One region of the Kitasatospora sp. NPDC101108 genome, then DNA from elsewhere that is predicted to be linked to it. Evidence: riboswitches for the same ligand, from Rfam matches in the RefSeq annotation. Region 1 holds a riboswitch; each other region holds the start of a gene.
The links. Region 1 has a riboswitch for cyclic di-AMP ahead of ACZ6Z8_RS12575 (CAP domain-containing protein). Riboswitches for the same ligand answer to the same signal wherever they lie in the genome.
Positions count from the first base shown of each region.

Region 2: another riboswitch for cyclic di-AMP. It lies ahead of ACZ6Z8_RS20555 (M23 family metallopeptidase); the one in region 1 lies ahead of ACZ6Z8_RS12575 (CAP domain-containing protein).
Region 3: another riboswitch for cyclic di-AMP. It lies ahead of ACZ6Z8_RS06210 (NlpC/P60 family protein); the one in region 1 lies ahead of ACZ6Z8_RS12575 (CAP domain-containing protein).

Region 1 is NZ_JBVJLM010000004.1:366,607-374,193, forward strand. It holds gene ACZ6Z8_RS12550 (TetR/AcrR family transcriptional regulator) at 149-868, shown strand; gene ACZ6Z8_RS12555 (hypothetical protein) at 1,279-1,593, shown strand; gene ACZ6Z8_RS12560 (TetR/AcrR family transcriptional regulator) at 1,846-2,574, opposite strand; gene ACZ6Z8_RS12565 (SDR family oxidoreductase) at 2,664-3,524, shown strand; gene ACZ6Z8_RS12570 (hypothetical protein) at 4,077-5,003, shown strand; cyclic di-AMP (ydaO/yuaA leader) riboswitch at 5,594-5,762, shown strand; gene ACZ6Z8_RS12575 (CAP domain-containing protein) at 5,765-6,679, shown strand; gene ACZ6Z8_RS12580 (DUF4232 domain-containing protein) at 7,264-7,587, shown strand, end outside.
Region 2 is NZ_JBVJLM010000009.1:34,290-41,876, forward strand. It holds gene ACZ6Z8_RS20540 (HelD family protein) at 1-850, opposite strand, end outside; gene purB (adenylosuccinate lyase) at 960-2,399, shown strand; gene ACZ6Z8_RS20550 (MFS transporter) at 2,427-3,965, opposite strand; cyclic di-AMP (ydaO/yuaA leader) riboswitch at 4,278-4,460, shown strand; gene ACZ6Z8_RS20555 (M23 family metallopeptidase) at 4,463-5,428, shown strand; gene ACZ6Z8_RS20560 (DUF2470 domain-containing protein) at 5,694-6,413, opposite strand; gene ACZ6Z8_RS20565 (RidA family protein) at 6,531-6,950, opposite strand; gene ACZ6Z8_RS20570 (IclR family transcriptional regulator) at 6,980-7,587, opposite strand, start outside.
Region 3 is NZ_JBVJLM010000002.1:316,189-323,775, reverse strand. It holds gene ACZ6Z8_RS06230 (rhomboid family intramembrane serine protease) at 1-315, opposite strand, end outside; gene ACZ6Z8_RS06225 (hypothetical protein) at 568-831, shown strand; gene ACZ6Z8_RS06220 (NYN domain-containing protein) at 963-2,399, shown strand; gene ACZ6Z8_RS06215 (C40 family peptidase) at 2,611-3,648, shown strand; cyclic di-AMP (ydaO/yuaA leader) riboswitch at 4,010-4,118, shown strand; gene ACZ6Z8_RS06210 (NlpC/P60 family protein) at 4,150-5,274, shown strand; gene ACZ6Z8_RS06205 (C40 family peptidase) at 5,500-6,546, shown strand; gene ACZ6Z8_RS06200 (hypothetical protein) at 6,600-7,587, shown strand, end outside.

The sequences.
Region 1 (7,587 bases):
TTCCCGGGGGTCCACCTCGTAGAGCTTGGTCGCGATCACACTGCGTCATGGGTGAGCCCGGTCTGGTGCAAGGAAGCGACCCCCTGGTGGCGGCTTGGTGCGCCAGAGGCTGCTTGGAGCCTGCGAACGTGTTCGTTAAACTGATCGCATGACAGCACCTACCGCCCCGCGCAGCCGCCGGGAGCGCCCCGCCAAGCCCGCACTGAGCCGCGCCGGGATCGTGGCGACCTCGGTCACGCTCATGAAGAGCGAAGGACTGGAGCGGCTGACGATGCGCCGCCTGGCCCAGGAACTCGACACCGGGCCGGCCTCGCTGTACGTGTACTTCCGCAACACGGCCGAACTGCACGCCGCGGTCCTCGACGAGCTGCTCGGCGAAGTCGACCTCACTCCCGTGACGGACGACGGCCCCTGGCGCGAGCGTCTCATCGACATCCTCACCTCCTACATCCAGGTCCTCTACGAGCACCCGAGCCTGGCCCGCTCCGCCCTGGTCGCCCGCCCGAGAGGCGAGCACTACCTCGCCTTGCTGGAAGGGCTGTTGGCGGTTCTCGAGTCCGGTGGCGTCAAGGGTGAACGCGCCGCCTGGGGCGTTGACCTCCTGCTGCAGTTCGCCACCACAGCTGCCGCCGAGCACGGAACGCGGCACCAGGCACCGGACGCCCAGGAGGAGTGGGCGGCCTTCACCCAGGCCCTGCGCTCAGCCTCACCCGAGCGCTACCCCAACCTGGCAGCGACATCTGACGACCTGTTCACCGGCAGCCCACGCGAACGCCGCAGCTGGATCTTCCAGGTCCTCCTCAACGGCATCCTCACCGCGCCCGCCCCAGCCGCCGGGATGCCGAGCACGCCGCGAGCATCTGGGTGAGTCGGACGACGGTGTCGATGGCTGCTGATGGCCGACCCCTGCGGCGTGCCGGATCTCGTTCGGGAAGGGGCACCGGGTTGCTCGCACGAGCCAGTTCTCCCACGCGCGCCCGGGGGTTCCGGAGAACCTGCGATCATCATCCGCACGGCGTGTGACGTGTGCGGGAGCGCTGTCGTCCTGCTCGGGCGCTGTCGTCCTGCTCGGGCGGGGTTGTGCGGGGCGGCGTAGGGGTGTGTTCGGCGGCGTGCGGTCGGTGGGGTGCGGCCCCCTTTTCGGGTGAACGGGCGGGCGCCGCCGGGGCGCTGGGCCGGGCGCGGGTAAGTCGGCCACCGGGAGTGGCAGGGCGCCGGGCGGCCGGGGCCTTCGCCGTTTCCGCCCCCACCACCCATGCCCTGTACGGGAGGTTCCCCATGCGTCTGCGTCCGCGCGCGGCCCTCGTGGTCACCGCCGCCCTGATCGCCCTGTCCCTCGTCGACGCCCCGTCCGCCTCGGCCGCCCCCGGTCTCGTGATCGCGATCGGCTCCAGCGGTGCCATGCCGGTCGAGAACCCGCAGGCCGGCGAGTGCTACCCCGGCACCGGCCCCGGCACCACGATCACCAACGCGACCAGCGGCACCATCCTGCTGTTCCCCGACGACAACTGCCAGGGCCCCGCCTCCGACTCCCTGGGACCGTTCGAAACCCTCAGGAACACGGACGTGGGCAGCTTCCGCGCCCTGGACTGACACTCCCAGCAAGGAGCCGGCGCCGCCGTCTTCGATGTCGGAGATGAGCTTGGTGCTCAGGTCGCTCTGGATCGCGAGTCGGGTGTGGCCGGCGTCGGGGCCGGTGCCCCAGGTGAGGGTGACGGTGGTGTACACGTGTCCGGCGCCCGAGTCGTGGTAGGCCACCTCCCAATGGGTGGGGACGTCCTGGGCGCGCAGGACGCCGTCGGCGTGGTTGGCCTCCTCCCAGGCGGAGGGCCGCCTGACGTGCGATCAGGCATGCGGCGCGCCACCGTCCGCCGCCAGGCGCGTGAGCCACTCACGCAGCAGGCGCTGCTCGGCGTCGCTCAGGACATCGGCGTCGTCGGGGAGGGCGGCGCGCAGGGCGCGGGCCGCTGCGGCGGGACCGGACTCCGCGGCGGGGAGCGCCGGCTCAGCGCGGGTGACGGCTGCGACCATGGACTCGCGCAGGACGGTCAACAGTGCCGGATTGCGGCGGTCCGCGGGGGTGGAATGCCAGGTGGTGACCGCGCCCTGGCCGGTTGCCTGGATGATCTGGGCGGCCAGCTCCTCGTCGACCCGCAGCCACCCCCCGGCCGCCAGCCGACGCACCCGCCCATGGAGGATCTCCAGGCCCGCGCGGTGCGCTACGTCCGATCCCCGGCCGGTGGCCCGGTTCATCACCGCGAACAACTCGGGCCGGGAGACCCCGAACTCGACCACCATGTCCCAGCCGCGGCGCAGCTCCTCCACCGGGTCCTGCGGGTCGGGGTCGAGCTGCGCGCGCTTTCTCTCCAGGAACTGCGCGTAACCGTGCTCGGCGACGGCCTCGAGAAGCCCGTCCTTGTCGCCGAAGAGGCGGTAGATCGCCGGCGGCTGCATCCCGGCCGCGGCGGCGACCGCGCGGGTGCTCACCGCGTCAGGGCCGCCGTTCTCCAGCAGCTGGACGGCCGCCTCGACGATGCGGTGCCGAGGGCTGTCGGTGGAGTCGCGCATAGCCATGAACCGATGATACCGAGGATTTGGTTCCACCGGAATTTCCAGTGTTACCGTTGAAGTGATTCCACTGGAACCAGGGTCGGGAGTACCCAATGATCATCGTGACCGGAGCCACCGGAAAGCTCGGCCGCCGCACCGTCGAGCGCCTCCTGGAGCGCGTCCCCGCCGACCGCGTCGGCGTCAGCGTCCGCGATCCCCGCAAGGCCCAGGACCTCGCCGACCGCGGCGTCCGCGTCCGCCAGGGCAGCTTCGACGACCCCGCCTCGCTCGTGCACTCCTTCGAGGGCGCCGAGCAACTGCTCCTCGTCTCCCTCGACCGCACGGGCCAGGAGTGCGTCGCCGGCCACCGCACCGCCATCGACGCCGCCGTGCAGGCCGGCGTCGGACGCATCCTCTACACCAGCCAGATGGGCGCCGCCCACGACGCCCGGTTCCAGGCATGCCGCGACCACGCCCAGACCGAGGACCTGCTGCGCGCCACCGGCCTGCCCTGGACCGCGCTGCGCAACGGCTTCTACGCCTCCAGCGCCCTGCAGTTCCTGGAGTCCGCCCGCCACACCGGCGACATCGCCCTCCCCGCCGACGGCCCCGTCGCCTGGACCGGCCACGACGACCTCGCCGAGGCCACCGCGGTGATCCTCGCCGAGGAGGCCCTCTTCGAGGGGCCCACCCCGCCGCTCACCGGCCCGGCTGCGCTCGACTTCGACACCGTCGCCGAGATCGCGTCCCAGGCCACCGGCCGGCCCTTCACCCGCACCGTCATCCCCGACGACGCCTTCCGCGAGCAGGTCCTGGCGCACGGCGCCCCGGCCCCGATCGCCGACCTCATGCTGAGCATCTTCGCCGCGGCGCGGAACGGCGAGTTCACCGCTGTCGACTCGACGCTGGCCGAGCTGATCGGGCGAGAGCCCGCCACCTTCCGTACCCACCTGGAGCGTGCCTGGGCCGAATAGATCCAGTGGGGCGCGCAGACGGCCCCGGCCTGACTTGCCGCCCACAAGGCTCGTCCTCTGTCGCCCGAGGACGTCGATCACCAGATCGGCGGCCTCGGGCACAAACAGGCTCCCCATCTGATCCCGAACGATCCCAGCGGGTTCCCGTGCCCACCCCCATGCCTGGCTGACCATCCACGGCAGACGCCCGGCCGCCTGCCCCTCAACACGTCTGGACGGCTTCGGCCGTCCCCTCCGGTATGCGCACAGTGAACCTGCTCCTGCGGCGATGCGGGCGTGTGCCCAGCGCCACCGCCGCGACGTCGCCGACTGCGCCCGGGAGGCCGCCCACCGGGCCGTGCGCACCACCGTGCAGCAGTCGGCCGGGTCCCGCAGGGCGGGTTTGGCCTTTGGGCGGGTGATGTCCCGTGGTTCTCGGGCGGGCCGGAGTCGCGGTGTGCGACACCGGGAGCTCGTAGCGGGTTGGCGAGGGCCCGGGCGCAGCCGCTGAACCATATGCCCCTTTGTGGCGTCTTCTGCCCCGGTACCCATCCCGATCAAGGAGATCCCACTGTGAAGGTCCACCCCGTTACCGCTCTGTTCCCGGTGCTCGGCCCCGACGAACTCCTCGACCTCGCCCAGGACATCGAGAGCAACGGCTTGACCGAGCCCGTCATCCTGGACGCCGACGGCGTCCTCCTGGACGGCCGCGGACGACTCGCCGCCTGCGAACTGGCCGACGTCGAACCCCGCTTCACCACCTATCAGGGCGACGATCCGGTCTGCCTGATCGTGTCCGCCAACCGCCACCGCCCGAACACCACCGCGAGCCAGCACGCCATGATCGCCGCGATGGCACGCTCACTGTCCCCGGGCTCACTCCCGTCCGACACCGCCCGCTGCGGCATCAACGTCACCCGGCTGTCCATCGCCACCACCGTGCTCGAACACGCCCCCGACCTCGCCGAACAGGTCCGCATCGGCACCCTCGCCCTCAACGCCGCCTACACCGCCGTCCGCAGACGCAAGGCTGACGCCAAGGCCCTCCTCGCCCAGCACGCACGACTGCGCCAGCACGCCCCCGACCTCGCCGAGCAGGTCATCGCCGGCCACCTCGCCGTCACCGACGCCACCGCGGTCCTCGACTCCCGACAGGAGGAGGAACACCTCCGCCGGCGCGTCGAGGAGATCGACGCCATCCGCCTCGCCGACGGCGACACCACGCCGGCCTTCGCCCGGACCGCCGAAGCGGGCGATGTCGACTGGCGCCACGCCCATCAGATGGCCGAGCAGTACCTCGCCCAGCGCCACGACGCCATCCGCCACGTCCAGCACAGCCTGGCCGGCATCGCGGAACTCTGGAGCGCCGTCCAGGATCTCGCCCACCACCCTCGGAGCCCCTACGCCCGGGAAATCCTCAAGGGCCTCACCGGCCCGGCGCGCACCCTCGCCCACCGCCTCATCGCTCTCGAAACCGCTTGCGCGACAGGCACGGCCTGATCTGCACCCCCGCCGCCGTTACGGCTGAGACAGGTCCGGAAGTCTTCTGCGGCGGCGGAGAGATGACCCGCCGCCGCTGCCTGCGCATACTCCAACGCGCTCCGACGGACCCCGGGTGCCGCATCTGGCCGGCGGCTCCGCGCCCATCCGGGGCCTGGCCGCTGACCGGCTCAGCGCCGCTCCACCCGGCTCCGGGTGCGCGCCCACCGACCTGGACGGGCCAGGGCCCGAGTTGCCGTGCAAGAGGCGGAGACCGCAGGAACGCCGCGCGGCCGTCCATGCGGGCCGTGTCAACGCGAACCCGGGTAGGACCGTGGCCCAGCGGGCGACCTCGCCCGACTGCGCCCCAGCCCTTCCCGGGACGGCGGCCGTCGCGACCGGCATCGACGGTCAGGAGAATTGTCCGATTAGGACATTATGCGATGTTATATAAGCCAATATGGCATTCCGTCAGTTCTTGGTTGGATGTCCATGTGATCTGCATGATACGAACTTGTGTATTCGGGGTCGGTCTGCCTAGCGTTCGGGCTGTTCGCACCTGCGGACCCTGCCGCCGGGACGCCGAGTCCTGTCCACCGGTCGGCCGGACGTCGAGCAGTGCACCGGGCAGGAGCGGGGGAACCAGGTAGTTCGCCGCGCCCTGCTCGGCCCGTTCACGGACGAGATGGGTGTGGCTAGGGGTGAAGCCGCTACGCGCGGCCGGGCTACCTCACGGCCCGAACCCGACAGCTCACCTCGCAGGCGTCGCAGAGGGACGCCCCATGCTGAATTCAGGTACCGGCCGGCATCGCCGTGCGCGCCGGAGACACACCCCGCGTCTGGCCGCCACCGCCGGGATCGCCGGCGCCGGCCTCATGCTGCCGCTGCTGAGCGCGAGCGGAGCCTCCGCCGCGCCCGGCTCCCACCCGCACGCGAGCCACGCCGGCTGGCAGGAGCACCACCAGTACCGGCACCAGAGCGACTCCGACAATCAGCACCGCCACCAGGCCGGCCCACCCTCCGCTCCGGCCGCGCCCGACGCCTCGCACGCCTCGCCGTCGCCGTCCGCCCCGGCCTCCCACGCCCCGGAATCCGCGGCCGCGCGCCCCGGCGGCGAGTCCCAGGGCTCCCATCCGGCGTGGCCCTCTGCTCCGACCCCGGCCCCGGCGTCCCACACGTCCGCGCCGTCGTCCCCGTCCGCCCCGGTCACGCACGCCCCCGCCCCCGCCCCCGCGGCCGCCCCCGCCACCCCGGCCGCGCTGACCGGTTCGAACTCGGACGCCGTGCAGCAGGTCCTCAATCTGATCAACCGGGCGCGGGCCGCGCAGGGTCTGCCCGCCTACACCATCACGTCGGGGCTGACCAGCAGCGCCGAGGCCCACAACCAGACGATGGCCGGCGGCTGCGGCATGTCCCACCAATGCCCGGGCGAGGCCGAGTTGGGGGCACGGGAGACGGCTGCGGGCGTCCAGTGGAACGCCGCCGGGGAGAACATAGGCTACGGCAGCGGGGTCTCCACCTCGGCCCAGGACATCGCCGCCCTGGCGGTCAGCCTGACCCAGGACATGCTGAACGAGACGCCGCCGGACGACGGCCACCGCAAGAACATCCTCAGCAGCGAATTCACCCACATCGGCATCGCCGTCCACCGGGATGCCAGCGGAACCGTCTGGCTCACCCAGGACTTCTCCAACTGACCCGTCCGTCAAGGACGTAGGCCGAGGCCGGACCGACCCCGTCCGGCCGGTTCGGCCGCCTCCGTCCCGCGGGCACCCGGCCCGTGGGACGGAGGCGGCCGGAGGATCAGGACCGGATGTCGAGCGCGCCCACCGGGCGGCCGGCCCAGATCGCCCGGGCGGCCACAGCCGGAAGGAGTCCCCCGTTCGGACGCCGTCCTGGCTGTCGTGTGGGTCATGACTCACCGCGTGCGGTACACCGTCGAGGCGAAGACGGCGATCGACGCGCTGCCCGCTGAGCGTCGTGCTCTCCTGCCTCCCGCGCCCCGTGGCCCCCGGCCTGACCGGCCCCGCCGGACCGGCCCCGCCGGACCGGACGACCGCCGCACCCCCGGGGTCAGAGGGAGTAGCCGCTGGGCCGCAGGGTGGTCGCCGGCCCCAGCGCCGCACGCACGGCCTCGTCCGGGTCCATGATGGCTGGGACTTCCCGATCCCGTCACCGTCCTGTCACAGCAGGCCGTCGGCGCAACCGCCGCCGCGACGGCGGTGTGTACCGGGCAGGTACCAGCGCCGGATCGGCACCGCTCAATCCTTCGGAGGACGTCATGCACGGCAGCAAGCAGTACGGAACGAAGGCCCGGAGAGCCGTGGTCGCCGTGGTCTCGGCCGCCGCAGCGGCCCTGGTGGTCACGGCGTGCGGGCCTGCGAACGACGAGCCCGCCGCCGCACCGACCGCGCCGTCCGCCGCGCCCGAGGCTCCCACCAAGGGCAGCACGCCCTCCGCGGCACCGGCCACGGCAGTCGCTTCGCCCGGCGGAACCGCCACCGCCGCGGCGCCGACCTGCGCGGCCGGCGACCTGAAGGCGGACGCCCACCAGGCCAAGCAGCGGCCCGACGGCACGGGGATCGGGGCAGCGATCGTCGCGTTC
Region 2 (7,587 bases), on a different contig from region 1:
GTTCGCCGACCGTGCGCAGCACCACCTCGGTCTCGCCGAGGGCGGGCAGCACCTCCTCGATGTAGCGCAGGAAGTCCGTGGTGGGGCCGATGACCAGTACGCCTCGGCGCTCCAGGGCGGCGCGGTGGGTGAACAGCAGGTAGGCGGCGCGGTGCAGGGCGGCGAGGGTCTTGCCCGTCCCGGGCCCGCCCTGGACGACCAGGGCGCCGGGCAGCGGGGAGCGGATCACCCGGTCCTGCTCGGCCTGGATGGTGGCGACGGCGGTGCCCATCCGGCCGGTGCGCTCGCGGGCGAGGGCGGCGAACAGCGCGGCCTCGCCGACCAGGGTGCGGCGGCCGGACTCGTCCAGCCCGGCGAGGTCGAGTGCCTCGTCGTCCAGACCGGTGAGGGTGCGGCCCTCGGTGTGCAGGTGGCGGCGGCGCAGCACGGCGCCCGGGCGGGCGGGGGTCGCGGTGTAGAACGGGCGGGCGGCGGGGGCGCGCCAGTCGAGCAGCAGGGGCTCGTAGGCCTCGTCGGTCAGGCCGGTACGACCGATGTAGTGCACGGTGCCGTCGCGCTCGTCGAGACGGCCGAAGCACAGGCCGCGTTCCACCGCGTCGAGCCGGGCGGCGTGGCGGGCGGCCTCGTGGGCGCGGACCTCGCGCTCCAGCCGGGCCTGGTGGGGGCCGCCGGCGGACGCGCCGCGGTGGGCGGCGGCGCTGGTGCGGCGGGCCCGTTCGCGGGCGGCGTCCAGGTGGGTGTAGAGCCGGTCGAGGTGGGCCTGTTCGGTGCGCAGGGCCTCGGCGAGCGCCGGGTCCGCGGAGTCGGCGGGCCGGGCCGGGCCGGTGGGTTCCGCTGGAGTTCCGTTCATCGGTGTGGTATTCTTGCGGCGAGGAGTTTGTAGGGTCGATTCTGACGAGTGTCGAACCGGCCCAGCGTAGCCCATCCGCCGACGTTCGGCGTGACCTCGGCTGTTAGGCTTGCGAAGCGTGAGCGCGAAGCCCCAGATCCCCAATGTCCTGGCCTCCCGGTACGCCTCGGCGACCCTGGCCCAGCTGTGGTCCCCCGAGCACAAGGTGGTCCTTGAGCGCCACCTGTGGCTCGCCGTCCTGAAGGCCCAGCAGGACCTCGGTGTCGAGGTGCCCGCGAACGCCGTCGCCGACTACGAGCGAGTGATCGACCAGGTCGACCTCGGCTCGATCGCCGCCCGTGAGCGGGTCACCCGCCACGACGTGAAGGCCCGGATCGAGGAGTTCAGCGAACTCGCCGGCCACGAGCAGATCCACAAGGGGATGACCTCCCGGGATCTGACCGAGAACGTCGAGCAGCTGCAGATCCGCCAGTCCCTGGAGCACGTCCGGGACCGTACCGTCGCCGTCCTGGTGCGTCTGGCCGACCTGGCCGCCCAGCACTCCGAGCTGGTCATGGCCGGCCGCTCGCACAACGTGGCCGCGCAGGCCACCACCCTGGGCAAGCGCTTCGCGTCGATCGCCGACGAGCTGCTGGTCGCCTTCCGCCGCCTGGAGGAGCTGATCGCCCGCTACCCGCTGCGCGGGATCAAGGGCCCGGTCGGCACCGCCCAGGACATGCTGGACCTGCTCGGCGGCGACACCGACAAGCTGGCCGAGCTGGAGCGCCGGGTCGCCGCGCACCTCGGCTTCGACAACGTGCTGACCAGCGTCGGCCAGGTCTACCCCCGCTCGCTGGACTTCGAGGTGCTGACCGCCCTCGTCCAGCTGGCCGCCGCGCCGTCCAGCCTGGCCAAGACCATCCGTCTGATGGCCGGCCACGAGCTGGTGACGGAGGGCTTCAAGGAGGGCCAGGTCGGCTCCTCCGCGATGCCGCACAAGATGAACACCCGCTCCTGCGAGCGCGTCAACGGCCTGGCCGTCATCCTGCGCGGCTACGCCTCGATGACCGGCGAGCTGGCCGGCGACCAGTGGAACGAGGGCGACGTCTCCTGCTCGGTGGTGCGCCGGGTCGCGCTGCCGGACGCGTTCTTCGCCTTCGACGGCCTGCTGGAGACCTTCCTGACCGTCCTGGACGAGTTCGGCGCCTTCCCGGCCGTGGTCGAGGCGGAGCTGGACCGCTACCTGCCGTTCCTGGCCACCACCAAGGTGCTGATGGGTGCGGTGCGCGCGGGCGTCGGCCGGGAGACCGGCCACGAGGTCATCAAGGAGCACGCCGTCGCCTCCGCGCTGGCGATGCGCGCGGGTGCCCGGGAGAACGAGCTGCTGGACCGCCTCGCCGCCGACGAGCGCATCCCGCTGGACCGGGCCGCGCTGGACGCGCTGCTGGCCGACAAGCTGTCCTTCACCGGGGCGGCCGGGGCGCAGGTCGCCGAGGTCGTCCGCCAGGTGGAGGCCGTCGCTGCGGCCTACCCCGAGGCGGCCAAGTACGCTCCTGCCGACATCCTCTGACGGAGCCTCAGCTGACTGACGGGGGACTCAGTTCTCCGGCGAGGGCCCTGCCGCCGTTCCGGTGGCGGGGCCCTCGGGCGTCCGGGAGTGGCCGGGGTCGAACGGCGGGGTGGTGGTGGAGCACGGCCAGTCGCAGCTCGGCTCGGCCACCGGCTGTTCCTCGGGCGCGAGCACGTTGCCCCGGACTGTGACGGAGGCGATCAGCCCGCCGCCGACCAGCAGGCCCGCGCAGATCAGCATCGCGGTGTGGAAGGCGGAGTCCACCGAGGAGGGCACCCGGTAGGCGTCGCCGCTCAGCCCGGCCATCGCCGGGAGGGCGGCCACCGCGAGCAGGCCGGCCGCCCGGGCGGCGGCGTTGTTGACGCCGCTGGCGATGCCCGCGTGCCGCACGTCGACGGCGGCCAGCACGGTGGCGGTCAGCGGCGCGACCAGCAGGGTCATCCCGGAGCCCATCACCGCGACCGCGGGCAGCACGTCCGCCCAGTAGGAGGAGCCGGGGCCGATGCGCAGCATCAGCAGCACCCCGGCGGCGCAGAGCATCGGGCCGACGGTGAGCGGGACGCGCGGGCCGATCCGCTTGCCGAGGCGTCCGGCGCGCGCGGACAGGGTGAGCATCAGCAGCGTGATGGGCACCAGGGCGAAGCCGGAGACCAGCGGCGAGAAGCCGGCGACGATCTGCAACTGCACCACCAGGAGGAAGAAGACCCCGCTGAACGCCGCGTAGACGCACAGGGTGACCAGGTTCACGGCGGTGAACAGCCGGGAGGAGAACAGTCCGAGCGGCAGCATCGGATCGGGCGCCCGCCGCTCGACAGCCACGAACGCGGCGGCGAGCAGCAGGCCGAGCGCGCCGCTGACCCAGACGCCGGGGGACAGCCCCTCCCCGGCGGCGGTGAGCGCGTAGGTGATCGCGCCGAGGGCGAGCGCGGCGAGCAGGGCGCCGGGCACGTCGAAGCGGCCGGTGGCGGACTCGTCCCGGCTCTCCGGGACGTACCGGGAGGTGACGACGATCACCGCGGCGGCCAGCGGCAGGTTCAGCAGGAAGATCCAGCGCCAGCCGGGCCCGTCCACCAGCCAGCCGCCGAGGAAGGGGCCGATGGCGGCCGCCACCCCGCCCAGGCCGGACCACAGGCCCACCGCGGCCGAGCGGTCGTCAGGGTGGAAGACCGCCTGGAGCATGGCGAGCGAGCCCGGGGTGAGCAGCGCGCCGCCGATGCCCTGGACGGCGCGGGCGGCGATCAGCACGTGGATGGTCGGCGCGGCGGCGCAGGCCGCGGAGGCGGCGGCGAACCAGACCACGCCGATCAGGAAGACCTTGCGCCGCCCGTAGCGGTCGCCCAGGGCGCCGCCGAGCAGGATCAGGCCGGCCAGGGTGAGCAGATAGGCGTTCAGGGTCCATTGCAGGGAGGCGAGGGAGGCGCCGAGGTCGGTGCCGATCCGGGGCAGGGCGACGTTCACCACGGTGCCGTCGAGCATCGCCATGCTGGAGCCGAGCACCGTCGCGAGCAGTACCCAGCGTCCCTGCGCGGTGCCCAGGCGCAGGGAGCCGGCTTCGGAGGTGGTCACGGCCCGATCCTGCGCCCGGTGGGGCGCACGTGACAAGGGTCACCGGGAGGCGTGTCGGTCGGCGACGGTGCGTGAACGGACCGGCGCGCTGGGGTGCGGCGGTCGGCGCAGGGTCGTGGATCAGTGGCGCCGAGTGAATGGATTGTGCACGTACGGTACAGCGGACCATCCGGAGGGTCACTGCCTGTCGGGGGTTGGTTGCCCGTTCAAGAGATCGACATTGCTTCACCCGAACGGATGAGTTTTAGTTCAGCGACCGCCCGGCCAGTCCGGACGGATCCGCCGGGTGGAACGCCGAGTCCTGCCGCTGCCCGGTGGTTCGAACTGAACTCTGTACGGCAGGAGCGGGGGACCCACAGGTAAGTCGCCGGACCGGAGTTCGCGCTTTTCGGAGCGCGGACGTCCAGGACCGGCTCGGGGTGAAGCCGCGCATGCGGCCGGGCAACTCCAGCCCGAACCCGACAGCTCACCTCGCAGGCGTCGGAGAGGAAAGTTCCATGCCTGCACAGGCTCGTCGTATCACCCTGCCCCGTGCCGCCCGCATCGGCATCGCCACCGCCGTCACAGGTGTCTCCTTCGTCCTGCCGCTGGTGACCGCGATGAGCGCCCAGGCGAACACCGCCGCGGCCGCTTCGCACGCCGCTCCCTCCTCGGCCGCCTCGGCCATCGCCCACGAGAGCTACCGCGTCGTCAGCGGCGACACCCTCTCGAAGATCGCCGACGTCAAGAACGTCGACGGCGGCTGGCACGCGCTGTACGAGCAGAACCGCTCGGTGGTCGGCACCGACCCGAACCTGATCTTCCCCGGCCAGCAGCTCGTCCTCGTGGGCCACGCCGCCGGGGCCTCGGGTGCCGCTGACTCCGCTGACGCCGCTGACGCCGCGAAGCCCGCCGCTCCGGCGAAGCCGTCCGCGCCGGCCACCCAGGACGCCGCCGCCGCGGACACCCAGCTGCAGGTCCAGACCGAGGCCGCCAAGCCGGGCGCCCAGCTGCAGACCCAGGTTCAGACCGCCGCCCCGGCCCAGGCCGTCACCGCGGCCCCCGTCGCCGCCACCGCCGGCTACGTGGCCCCGCTCGCCAACCCGGTGCTGGGTGAGGCCTACGGCGTGGCCGGCGCGATGTGGGCCTCCGGCCACCACACCGGCCAGGACTTCGTCGCCTCCACCGGCACCCCGCTGCGCGCCGTCGCCAACGGTGTCGTGGTGAAGGCCGGCAACGGCGGCGCCTACGGCAACGAGGTCGAGATCAAGCTCGCCGACGGCAAGTACGCGCAGTACGCGCACCTCTCGATGATCGGCGTGAAGATCGGTCAGAGCGTCACCGTCGGCCAGCAGCTGGGCCTCTCCGGCGCGACCGGCAATGTGACCGGCCCGCACCTGCACTTCGAGATCCGCACCGGTCCGGAGTACGGCTCGGACATCAACCCGGTCACCTACCTGCGGGCGCACGGCGTCGCGCTCTGACCCAGCAGGGTTTCAGGAACCACCGCTGTCGCGGGGGCGAAACGATCCTCCGGGATGGTCATGTCGGGTGACCGCTCGACCGGATGATCGCCGCGGTAGTGGACATGGGCGCGGGACACGCCCACGGCCGGCCCGGCTGCAGGGGACATCTCCCCTCCAGCCGGGCCGGCCATTTGCCGTTCTCGGTTCCGGGTGGCGTTCGGCCTGAACGGCGCGGCGGAGGGCGACCGAGGGCCTGCCCGGCGGGTCCCGTGTGCCGCCGGCCCTAGCTCCGGTGGGCCGGCAGGCCGTGCTGGGCGGCGGTGAGGAGCTCGTGCATCCGGTGGCCGAAGTCCTCGGTGTCACAGGCGGGTTCGGGGAAGACCAGGCGGACGTCGCGGTGGCCGTGCGAGTGGTCCAGGCGCAGCACCAGGCCGTGGCGGTCCAGGGCGAGCGGGCGCACGGCGGGGCGGTGGGTGAGCAGGGCCGGGTCGAGGAGTCGGGCGAGCAGGTCGAGGGCGTCGGCGTGGTCGTCGGCCAGGTGGGTGAGCAGTGCGGCCTCGTGGCGGGCCAGCGGGTCCGGGGTCGCGAGGGCGAGGTCGGCGGCGGTGAGCGCGCCGGTGCCGTACGGGGTGGCGAGGACGGCGTGGGCGACGTCCACCCGCAGGTGGACGCTCAGGCCGTCGTCGGCGAGGTGGGCCAGGTGCAGCCGGCCGGCCAGGGTGAGCCGGGCGCGGATGCGGTCGCGGACGGCGACGGGGGAGACGTCGGTGACGTCGAGGACGACGGCCAGGCCGTCGGTGGCGCCGGCGGCGGCCGCGGTGAGCGGAGCGTCCAGCGGGGCGCACAGGCGCAGGCGGGAGCCGTGGACGGAGACCGGGGTGTCCAGGTCGTGGTGCTCGCCGAGGGCGCGGACGGTCAGCGAGGAGGTCGCGCTGAGCAGGCTGTGGACCCGGTCGGCGGTGGTGGGCTCGGGCACCTCGGCGTCGCCGCTCTGCAGGCTCATGGACGGACCTCCTCGTAGTTAGGTGAGCCTAACCTAATGTTCGTGCCGGGGTGTGGCAAGCGGGGAGGGCCCGGGCGCCGTGGTGGCGTCCGGGCCCTCGGTGGTGCCGGTGGCGGTTCAGGCGACGACGGCCTGGGCGTCGATCTCCACCAGCATGGGCTCCTGGGGGAGTTCGACGAAGACGGTGGTCCGGCAGGGCTTCACCCCGCCCGGTGCGACGTTCTCCTCGATGAACTCGGCGTAGGCCTCGTTCATCAGCGGGAAGTGGGCGCGCTCGGTGAGGTAGACACGGAACATCACCACGTCCTCGACGGTGGCGCCGCCCGCCTCGACGACGGCCTTGACGTTCTCCAGGGTGCGGCGGGTCTGCGCCTTCACGTCGCCGTGGTGGAGGTACTCGCCGGTCGCCGGGTCCTGCGGGCCCTGGCCGGAGACCTGAAGGATCGGGCCCTTCCGGACGCCCTGGGAGAACATCCAGGCAGGGGCGGGGGCGCCGTCGGTGCGGATCTCGGTCTTGTCGGAGGGCGCGGGGGACATGGCGTTCCTTGTCGATCGATGACGGTTCGTCAGATGTGGTCGGGGTGGCCGCAGTCGGCCGAGACGGCGCGGGTGGTGGCGAGCAGCTGCGGGAGGAGGTCCAGCACCTGTTCGTACGGGAGGAGGACGTCGGGGACGGAGATGGAGGCGGCGGCGACGACCCGGCCGGTGGCGTCCCGGATCGGGGCGGCGACGCAGTTGATGAAGGCCTCGTGCTCCGCGTGGTCCTGTGCCCAGCCCTGGGCGGCGACCTGCTCCAGCTCGGCGAGCAGCGCCTCGGGCGTGGTGAGGGTGCGTTCGGTGTGCGGGGTGAAGTCGATCCCGGCCACCACCCGGCGGCGTTCCGGCAGCGGCAGGTCGGCCAGCAGCACCTTGGAGACGGCGGCGCTGTGCAGGGCGGCGCGCAGGCCGATCCGGGAGTACATCCTGACCGGGTGGCGGGAGTCGAACTTGTCGATGTAGACCACTTCGCCGCCCTCGTAGGCCGCCAGGTGCACGGTCTGGCCGGTGGCGGAGTTCAGCTCGGCGAGGTGCGGGGCGGCGATCCGGCGGATGCCGCGCTGCTCCAGGGCGAGGCCGGAGAGGGCGAACAGGCCCGCGCCGAGGTGATAGCGGTAGGCCGCGTCGCGGTAGACGA
Region 3 (7,587 bases), on a different contig from region 1:
GTTGCCCAGCAGGTGGAGCCAGCCGGCGTGCAGGAACAGCCCGGTGAGGGCGGAGACCGCCGGGTGCTTGCCCGGGGTGGGGGAGGCGGGGCAGCCAGGGACCGGGTCCGGGCCCGCGGCCAGCTGCTCGGCGGTGAGCGGGTGGCCGGTCAGCAGCTCGGCGGGGACGGCGCCCCAGCGCTGCTCGTACCGCTGCTCGGCGCAGATCCGGGCCTGGCCGGTGCCGTACAGCGGGTTGAGGCCGGCGGCCGGGCCGAGCAGGAAGACCAGGGTGTTGACCGCGATCAGGGCGTACGTGACCGCCGCTGCGGGCACCGCCGGGCGGTCTCCCCGCGCTTCCGTGTACCGGGGGGCCGCGAGCGCCATGCGGCCAAGCATCCCTCCGCGCGCGGCAGGTGACACGGCGGTTTACGGCAAGTGGACCAGCCGCCGTGTTCCGGCAACCGGTGGTCGGGGTGGTTGCCCCAGGCAATAGGCTTGGGGCGGGCAATCCCGTCTCCCGCCGCCGACGCCGGGGCTCCGGGGGGAGCGCCTAGCCCACCCAGGGACCAGCCGAGAGGATCCCCGATGACCGTCCCCGCACTGACCGCCGAGACGCGCTGGCGCTGCACGCTGTGCGGCAACCTCACCCGCTTCGACGTGACCCGCACCGCGCGGGTGACCGAGTTCCTGCACTTCGACCTGGCCGGGGACTCCAAGGTCGAGGAGACCGAGGTGCACAGCGAGACGATCGAGTCGGTGCGCTGCCGCTGGTGCAACGCGGTGGACCAGGTCGAGCTGGTGGCCCGCCCGGGTGCCGAGGGCGCGGAGGCCCCCGCCGAGCAGGGCTGACCCCGCCGGTGCGGTGGGCGGTGCGCGACGCGGCCGTCCACCGCACGGGACAATACAGACAAGACGCACGGAGCGTGACGACAGGGGCGGCCGCGGGCCGCACCCGCTGGACCAGGATCGGAGCCGAGGACGTGGTGGACGCAGCGAGGGAGCCCGGCGAAGCGCAGGGGCTCCAGCCCGCTGCGCAGGCACCGGAGCCGGCCGCCGGGGCGGTCCCGTCGGAGCCCGCCGCGCCGGAGCCCGCCGCGGAGCGCGTGGTCGAGAAGCTGGACCGGCCGCTGCCGGAGGGGGTGCGCCGGCGCGTGGTCGGGCTGGCCTCCGACGCGCTGAGCGGGCTGCCACCCGCGGAGCTGCCGCAGAGCCTGCGTCAGTACGTCAAGTTCACCCCGGCCCGGCGGGCCAAGTACGCGGCCACCGCGCTGGCGGCGGCGCTGGAGTCCGAGCCGGCCTTCCGGGTACGGATAGCGGAGCGGCTGCGGCTGGGCCAGCCGGACCTGGTCAAGGCGCTGGAGTCGGGTACCGTCCCCGGCGCCGCCGATCCGATGGACGTCGCGGCCGCCGCCTACCTGGTGCGCTCGGCGGGTTGGAGCCGACTGGTCACCGAGGCCGGCGAGGAGGCCGAGCGGGCCGGTGCCGAGGACGCGGCGGCGGAGGCCACCCGGCTGGTGGAGAAGCTGCAGGCCGAGCTGGCCGAGGTGCGGGCCGCGGCGCGGGCGGACCTGGACCGCCAGCGCGCGGAGTTCGAGGGCGTCCGGCGGGAGGTCGAGTCGCTGCGCAAGAAGGTGCGGTCGCTGGAGAGCGACACCCGCCGGGCGCAGGCCGAGACCCGGCGGGTGACCGGGGAGCTGGAGGCCGCGAAGGCGCAGGCCGCGGGCGAGCGCAGTGCGGCCGAGGGCGAGGCCCGACGACTGCGGCACCGGGTGTCCGAGCTGGAGACCGCGGCCGAGCAGGGCCGCCGGTCGGCCCGCGAGGGGCGCAGCGTCGAGGACATGCGGTTGCGGCTGCTGCTGGACACCGTGCTGCAGTCGGCGCAGGGTCTTCAGCGCGAGCTGGCGCTGCCGGTCTCCCAGATCCGCCCGGCGGACCTGGTGGAGGCGGTGGTCCCGGGGGCGGCCTCGCCGCACGAGGTGGCCCGGCGCGGTCTGGCCGAGGACGATCCGGCGCTGCTGGACCAGCTGCTGGCGATCCCGCAGGTGCACCTGGTGGTGGACGGCTACAACGTGACCAAGACCGGGTACCCGACGTTGCCGCTGGAGCAGCAGCGGATCCGGCTGCTGGGCGGGCTGGCGATGCTCGCCCAGCGCACCCAGGCGGAGGTCACCTGCGTGTTCGACGGGCAGGACCTGGACGTGCCGGTCATCATGGCGCCGCCGCGCGGGGTTCGGGTACGGTTCAGCCGGACCGGGGAGACGGCGGACGAGCTGATCCGGCGTCTGGTCCGGGCCGAGCCGCAGGGCCGTCCGGTGGTGGTGGTGTCCACCGACCGGGAGGTCGCGGAGGGCGTGCGGAAGGCGGGTGCGCGCCCGGTGGCCTCGGTGCTGCTGCTGAACCGGCTCGCCCGGCCCTGATCCGGGCCGGTGGCCGTGATTCCTGGTCAGTGCCCTTTTCGGGCGCTTTCCGTGGGGGTGTGCGGATCCGGTGAAGCCAGCGTGGGAACCGGAGTTCACGCCTTCGGGGGAGTGGCAAAACGGATAGATCTTCACTAGGGTCTGGCGTCAAACCTATTTTCCGGAATCTCACCCGAACAGGTGAGTCCATTGGAAGAAGGAGCCGGATCCCTTGGCCTCCCACCGCCGTCCCAAGCAGCCGAGCCGCGCGCGGGTCTCCGTGCTCACCGCTGCCGCTGCGACCGCGGTCGCCCTCTCGGCCCAGGTGGCCGCGCATGCCGCGCCGCAGCCGAACACGTCCGACGTCAAGGCGCAGATCGACCAGCTCCAGCAGGAGCAGGAGCAGGCGGCGGAGAAGTACAACGGCGCCAAGGAGCGTGCCGACCAGCTCCGCAAGCAGGCCGACCAGCTGCAGGACCAGGTGGCCCGCAGTCAGGACCAGATGAGCCAGCTGCAGACCGGTCTGGCCCAGGTCGCGGGCGAGCAGTACCGCACCGGGGGCATCGACCCGTCCGTCCAGCTGATGCTCTCCTCCGACCCGACCGGCTACCTGGACAAGGCGTCGAGCGTCCAGCAGGCCAGCGCGAGCCAGACCGAGGCGCTCAAGGGGCTGCTCGACCAGCAGCGCCGGCTGGACCAGGAGAAGGCCGAGGCGGCCGCCGTGCTGGCCTCGCTGGACGCCACCACCAAGGACCTCAACCAGGCCAAGACGGACGTCAACCAGAAGCTGAAGGCCGCGCAGGACCTGCTGAACTCGCTCAGCGCCGCCGAGCGGGCCGCGCTGAAGGCCCAGCAGCAGCAGGACGACCGCGCCTCGCGCGGCGCGGCCCGGGTCGACCTCAGCAGCCTGCCGCCGGCCAGCGGCTACGCGGCCGTGGCCGTGGCCAAGGCGATGAGCAAGCAGGGCTCGCCGTACGTGTGGGGCGCCACCGGGCCGAGCACCTTCGACTGCTCGGGCCTGATGCTCTGGTCGTACGCCCAGGCCGGCGTCTCGCTGCCGCGCACCTCGCAGGAGCAGGGCGACGTCGGCACCCGGGTGCCCTCGCTGGACCAGGCCCAGCCGGGCGACCTGGTGATCTACGGCAGCGACCGGCACCACGTCGGGATGTACATCGGCAACGGCATGGTGGTCCACGCGCCGCACACCGGTGACGTGGTGAAGGTGATGAAGGCCGACGCGATGCCGATCAACACGATCCGCCGGGTCTGACGGCCCGACACGCCCGAGGGGTCCGACTCCGGCCCTGTGATCCGCGCCACCTCCCGACCGGGGGTGGCGCTTCGGGTTTGCCCGCAATCGGCCGACCGGTGAGCGTCGATCAGCTTTGCGTGCGGCGGCGATCACGATCAGTCATTTTCACAAAAGAACATGGGTAATCTTCCGTCTTTTTTCTGACAAGGATTTGAACGGATCACGGTTCAGTTACTAGGGTCGTGCCCCGAACCACCGCACTGTCGATCACCCAGCCTGGGTGGCGGCGGTGGTTTCCGTCGAGTTCGCGAAACAGCGGGGCAGGTCGAAGCGACTGCCCGACAGGGGAGCCCAGTGGTCGGGGGCGCTGCGGAGCGGAGCCGGGGAACCACGTTCCTCCGGGGTGAATCGGCGCCAGGTCGGCCGTTGCTGAGGCCGTGAGGCGTCGTAGGGCATGCTTCCGGCCCGAACCCGTCAGCTCACCCGGTAGACGGAGGTAGGAAGAAGGAGTCCGCCTTCGTGGCGTCCCATCGTCGTCCCAAGCCCGCCGGCCGCGCCCGTGTCTCGATCCTGACCGGTGTCGCCGCCGCGGCCGTCGCCCTCTCCGCGCAGACCGGCGCGCACGCCGACCCGCAGCCGACCAAGGAGCAGGTCAAGGAGCAGGTCGACCAGCTCAACGAGCAGGCCGAGCAGGCGACCGAGAAGTACAACGCGGCGCAGGAGAAGCAGCAGGAGCTGGAGAAGCAGGTCTCCGGCCTGCAGGACCAGGTGGCCCGTCAGCAGGCGCAGGTCACCGACCTGCAGGGCGGCCTCGCCGAGATCGCCGGCGAGCAGTACCGCAACGGGGGTATATCCCCGACCGTCCAGCTGATGCTCTCCTCCAGCCCGGACAACTTCCTCAACCAGGCCGGGGCGCTGAACCAGGCCGGTGACACCCAGAAGAACCAGCTGAAGCAGCTCCAGGAGCAGCAGCGCAAGCTCGACCAGGACCGCACCGAGGCCCAGGGCAAGCTCGCCGAGCTGGAGTCCACGACCACGCAGCTGAAGGCGTCCAAGGAGGACGTCCAGAACAAGCTGAAGGCCGCCCAGGACCTGCTCAACACGCTGACCGAGCAGGAGCGCCAGGCGATCAAGGCGGCCGAGGAAAAGGCCGCCGCAGACGCCAAGGCCAAGGCGGACGCCGCCGCGCAGGCCTCCCAGTCGGGCTCCGGTGACCGCGCCTCGCGCGACAGCGGCCGCTCCGACCTCGGCTCGGGCTCCTCGAGCGCGCCGGTCAAGATCGCCCCGGGCAGCTCGCACGGCGCGGCCGCGCTGGCCGCCGCCGCCTCCAAGGTCGGCAGCCCGTACGTCTGGGGCGCCACCGGCCCCAGCTCCTTCGACTGCTCCGGCCTGATGGTCTGGGCGTTCAACCAGGCCAACGTGTCGCTGCCGCGCACCTCGCAGGAGCAGGCCGGCGCCGGCACCCGGATCGGCACGGACCTCTCCCAGGCCCAGCCCGGCGACCTGCTGATCTTCTACAGCGACGCCCACCACGTCGGCATCTACGCGGGCAACGGCCAGGTGCTGCACGCACCCAAGCCGGGTGCCTCGGTGCGCTACGAGGCCGTCTCCAACATGCCGCTGGCTTCCATCGTGCGGGTCTGATCCCCGCCCGGTCCGACGGGCCCGGTCCTCCACCACGGAGGGCCGGGCCTGCGGCTTTTCCGGCGACGCGCTCTGGTGTCCGAATAGGGGTCAAATATTCGGGTCAGGAGGGGTTTGGACTCACTTGCCCGGACTCGCTAACGTCTGCCACCGGACTCCCGCTCGACGGCCGCCCACCGGGGCGCGGCCGCGGGGCCGCGCCGCAGGACTGGAGCCGCTGCCGCCATGCCCGTGCACCGCCGTTCCCAACTGCTCGCCCGTGCGCTGGTACTGACCGCGGCCGCCACCACGGCCCTGGGCGTGGCGACCGCCGGCAGCGCCCAGGCCGCCCCCGGGGCGCCGGACACGCCCGACCGCAAGGACGTCAAGGCGCAGGTCGAGCAGCTGTACGACGAGGCCGAGCAGGCCTCGGAGAAGTACAACGCCGCTCAGGAGGCGCAGAAGCGGCTCCTGAGCGAGACCGCGAACCTGCAGGGCGAGGTAGCCGCCGCCCAGGACCAGCTCAACCAGCTGCGCGGGGACCTGGCCACGGTGGCCGGGGCCGAGTACCGGAGCGGCGGGATGGCCCAGACCGCCCAGCTGATGCTCTCCACCGACCCCGAGGCCTACCTCGCCCGTGCCCGCACCCTCGGCCAGGCCGCCGAGCGGCAGCAGGAGACCCTGCACGAGCTGGTCACCCGTCAGCGCAGGCTCGACCAGCGCCGCGCCGAGACGGCGGCCAAGCTCGCCGAACTGGACCAGGCCCGCCGCTCGCTGGCCGAGAACAAGCAGCAGATCCAGCAGCGGCTGGCCGCGGCGCAGAAGCTGCTGAGCGGCCTGGGCGTCGCCGAGCGGGCCAGGATGGCCGTCCAGGACGCCCGGGAGGCCGAGCAGCGCGCCACCCGCGGCACCGACCGGCTGGACCTCGGCACCGCCCCGCCCGCCTCCGAGCGCGGGGCGGCCGCGCTGGCCGCCGCGGTGCGGATGATCGGCTCGCCCTACGTCTACGGATCCACCGGGCCCCGCGCCTTCGACTGTTCCGGTCTGATGTACTACAGCTGGCGGCAGGCCGGAGTGACCCTGCCGCGGACCTCGCAGGCCCAGGCGTACGCCGGGCAGCGGATCAGCCTCTCCGAAGCACGGCCGGGAGACCTGGTGATCTTCTACCGGGACATGCACCACGTCGGGATGTACGCCGGCGGCGGGGTGATGGTGCACGCCCCCTACCCGGGCGCCAAGGTCCGGTACGAGAGCGTCAACTCGATGCCGGTCTCGGGGGTGGTCCGGCTCTGAGCGCGACGCCTTCCGGCGCGGCCGAGCCGCACCCGATAGACGCGGCCGGTCGCGTGCTGTCCCGGCGCGGAGCACTGCTGCTGGCGGCCGGCGGGCTGGTCCAGCTGTCGCTCCCCCCGGCCGCCCCGGCGGCGCCGCCGGACGCGCGGGACGCCGACCGGGCCACCGAGGTGGCCGCGCTGCTGGCGGAGCGGGCGCGCTCGCTGCCCGTCTGGTCCGGGCTCACCGGGGCCGGGGCGGCGTACCGCAACCTGGTGCTGTCGCCCGGGCCGACGGCCCCGGCGGCCGGCGGCCCGGAGCGGCTGACCGCGTCCGTCGAACTGGCATTGCGGGTCGCCGGGTACGACGAGTACCCGGTGGTGTACCCGCGCCGGATCGAGCTGGTCCGGGACCGGGGCGGCTGGCGGGTCGAGCACGAGGAGGGCACGGGCGGACCCCCGGCGCTGTGGGACCTCGGCCCCGCCCGTACCGCCCCCGGCGCCCGGTGCCTGGTGCTGGGCCTGGCCGCAGGGCCCGACCCGGCCGGGCTGGTCGCGGTGGGGGACCAGGCGGTGCCGGCCGTCAGCGCGGTCTGGGGCAGCGGCTGGGCCGGCCGGCTGCTGCTCGAACTGCCCGCCACCGAGCCGGAGTTCGCCCGGCTGCTGGAGGCCGACCCGGCGGGCTGGACGGGCATGGCGGCGGTCACCGTGGCCGCCCCCGGCGCCCCCTGGCACACCCCGGCGGACCGGGTGGTGATCAACCCCGAGGCGTTCGGGCGGCTCAGCGACTTCGGCCGGCAGGTGGTGGTCACCCACGAGGCCACCCACGTCGCGACCCGGGCCGACACCCGGGCCTGGACCCCGCTGTGGCTCTCCGAGGGCGTCGCCGACTGGACCGCCTACCGCGGGTCCGGCCGCCGCCCGCAGCAGATCGCCCCCGAGCTCACCCGGGACGTCGCCGCCGGGAAGCTGCCCACCGCGCTGCCCGCCGACGGGGACTTCTCCGCCGGAGCCACCGGCATCGCCCAGGCCTACGAGCAGGCCTGGCTCGCCTGCGAGCTGA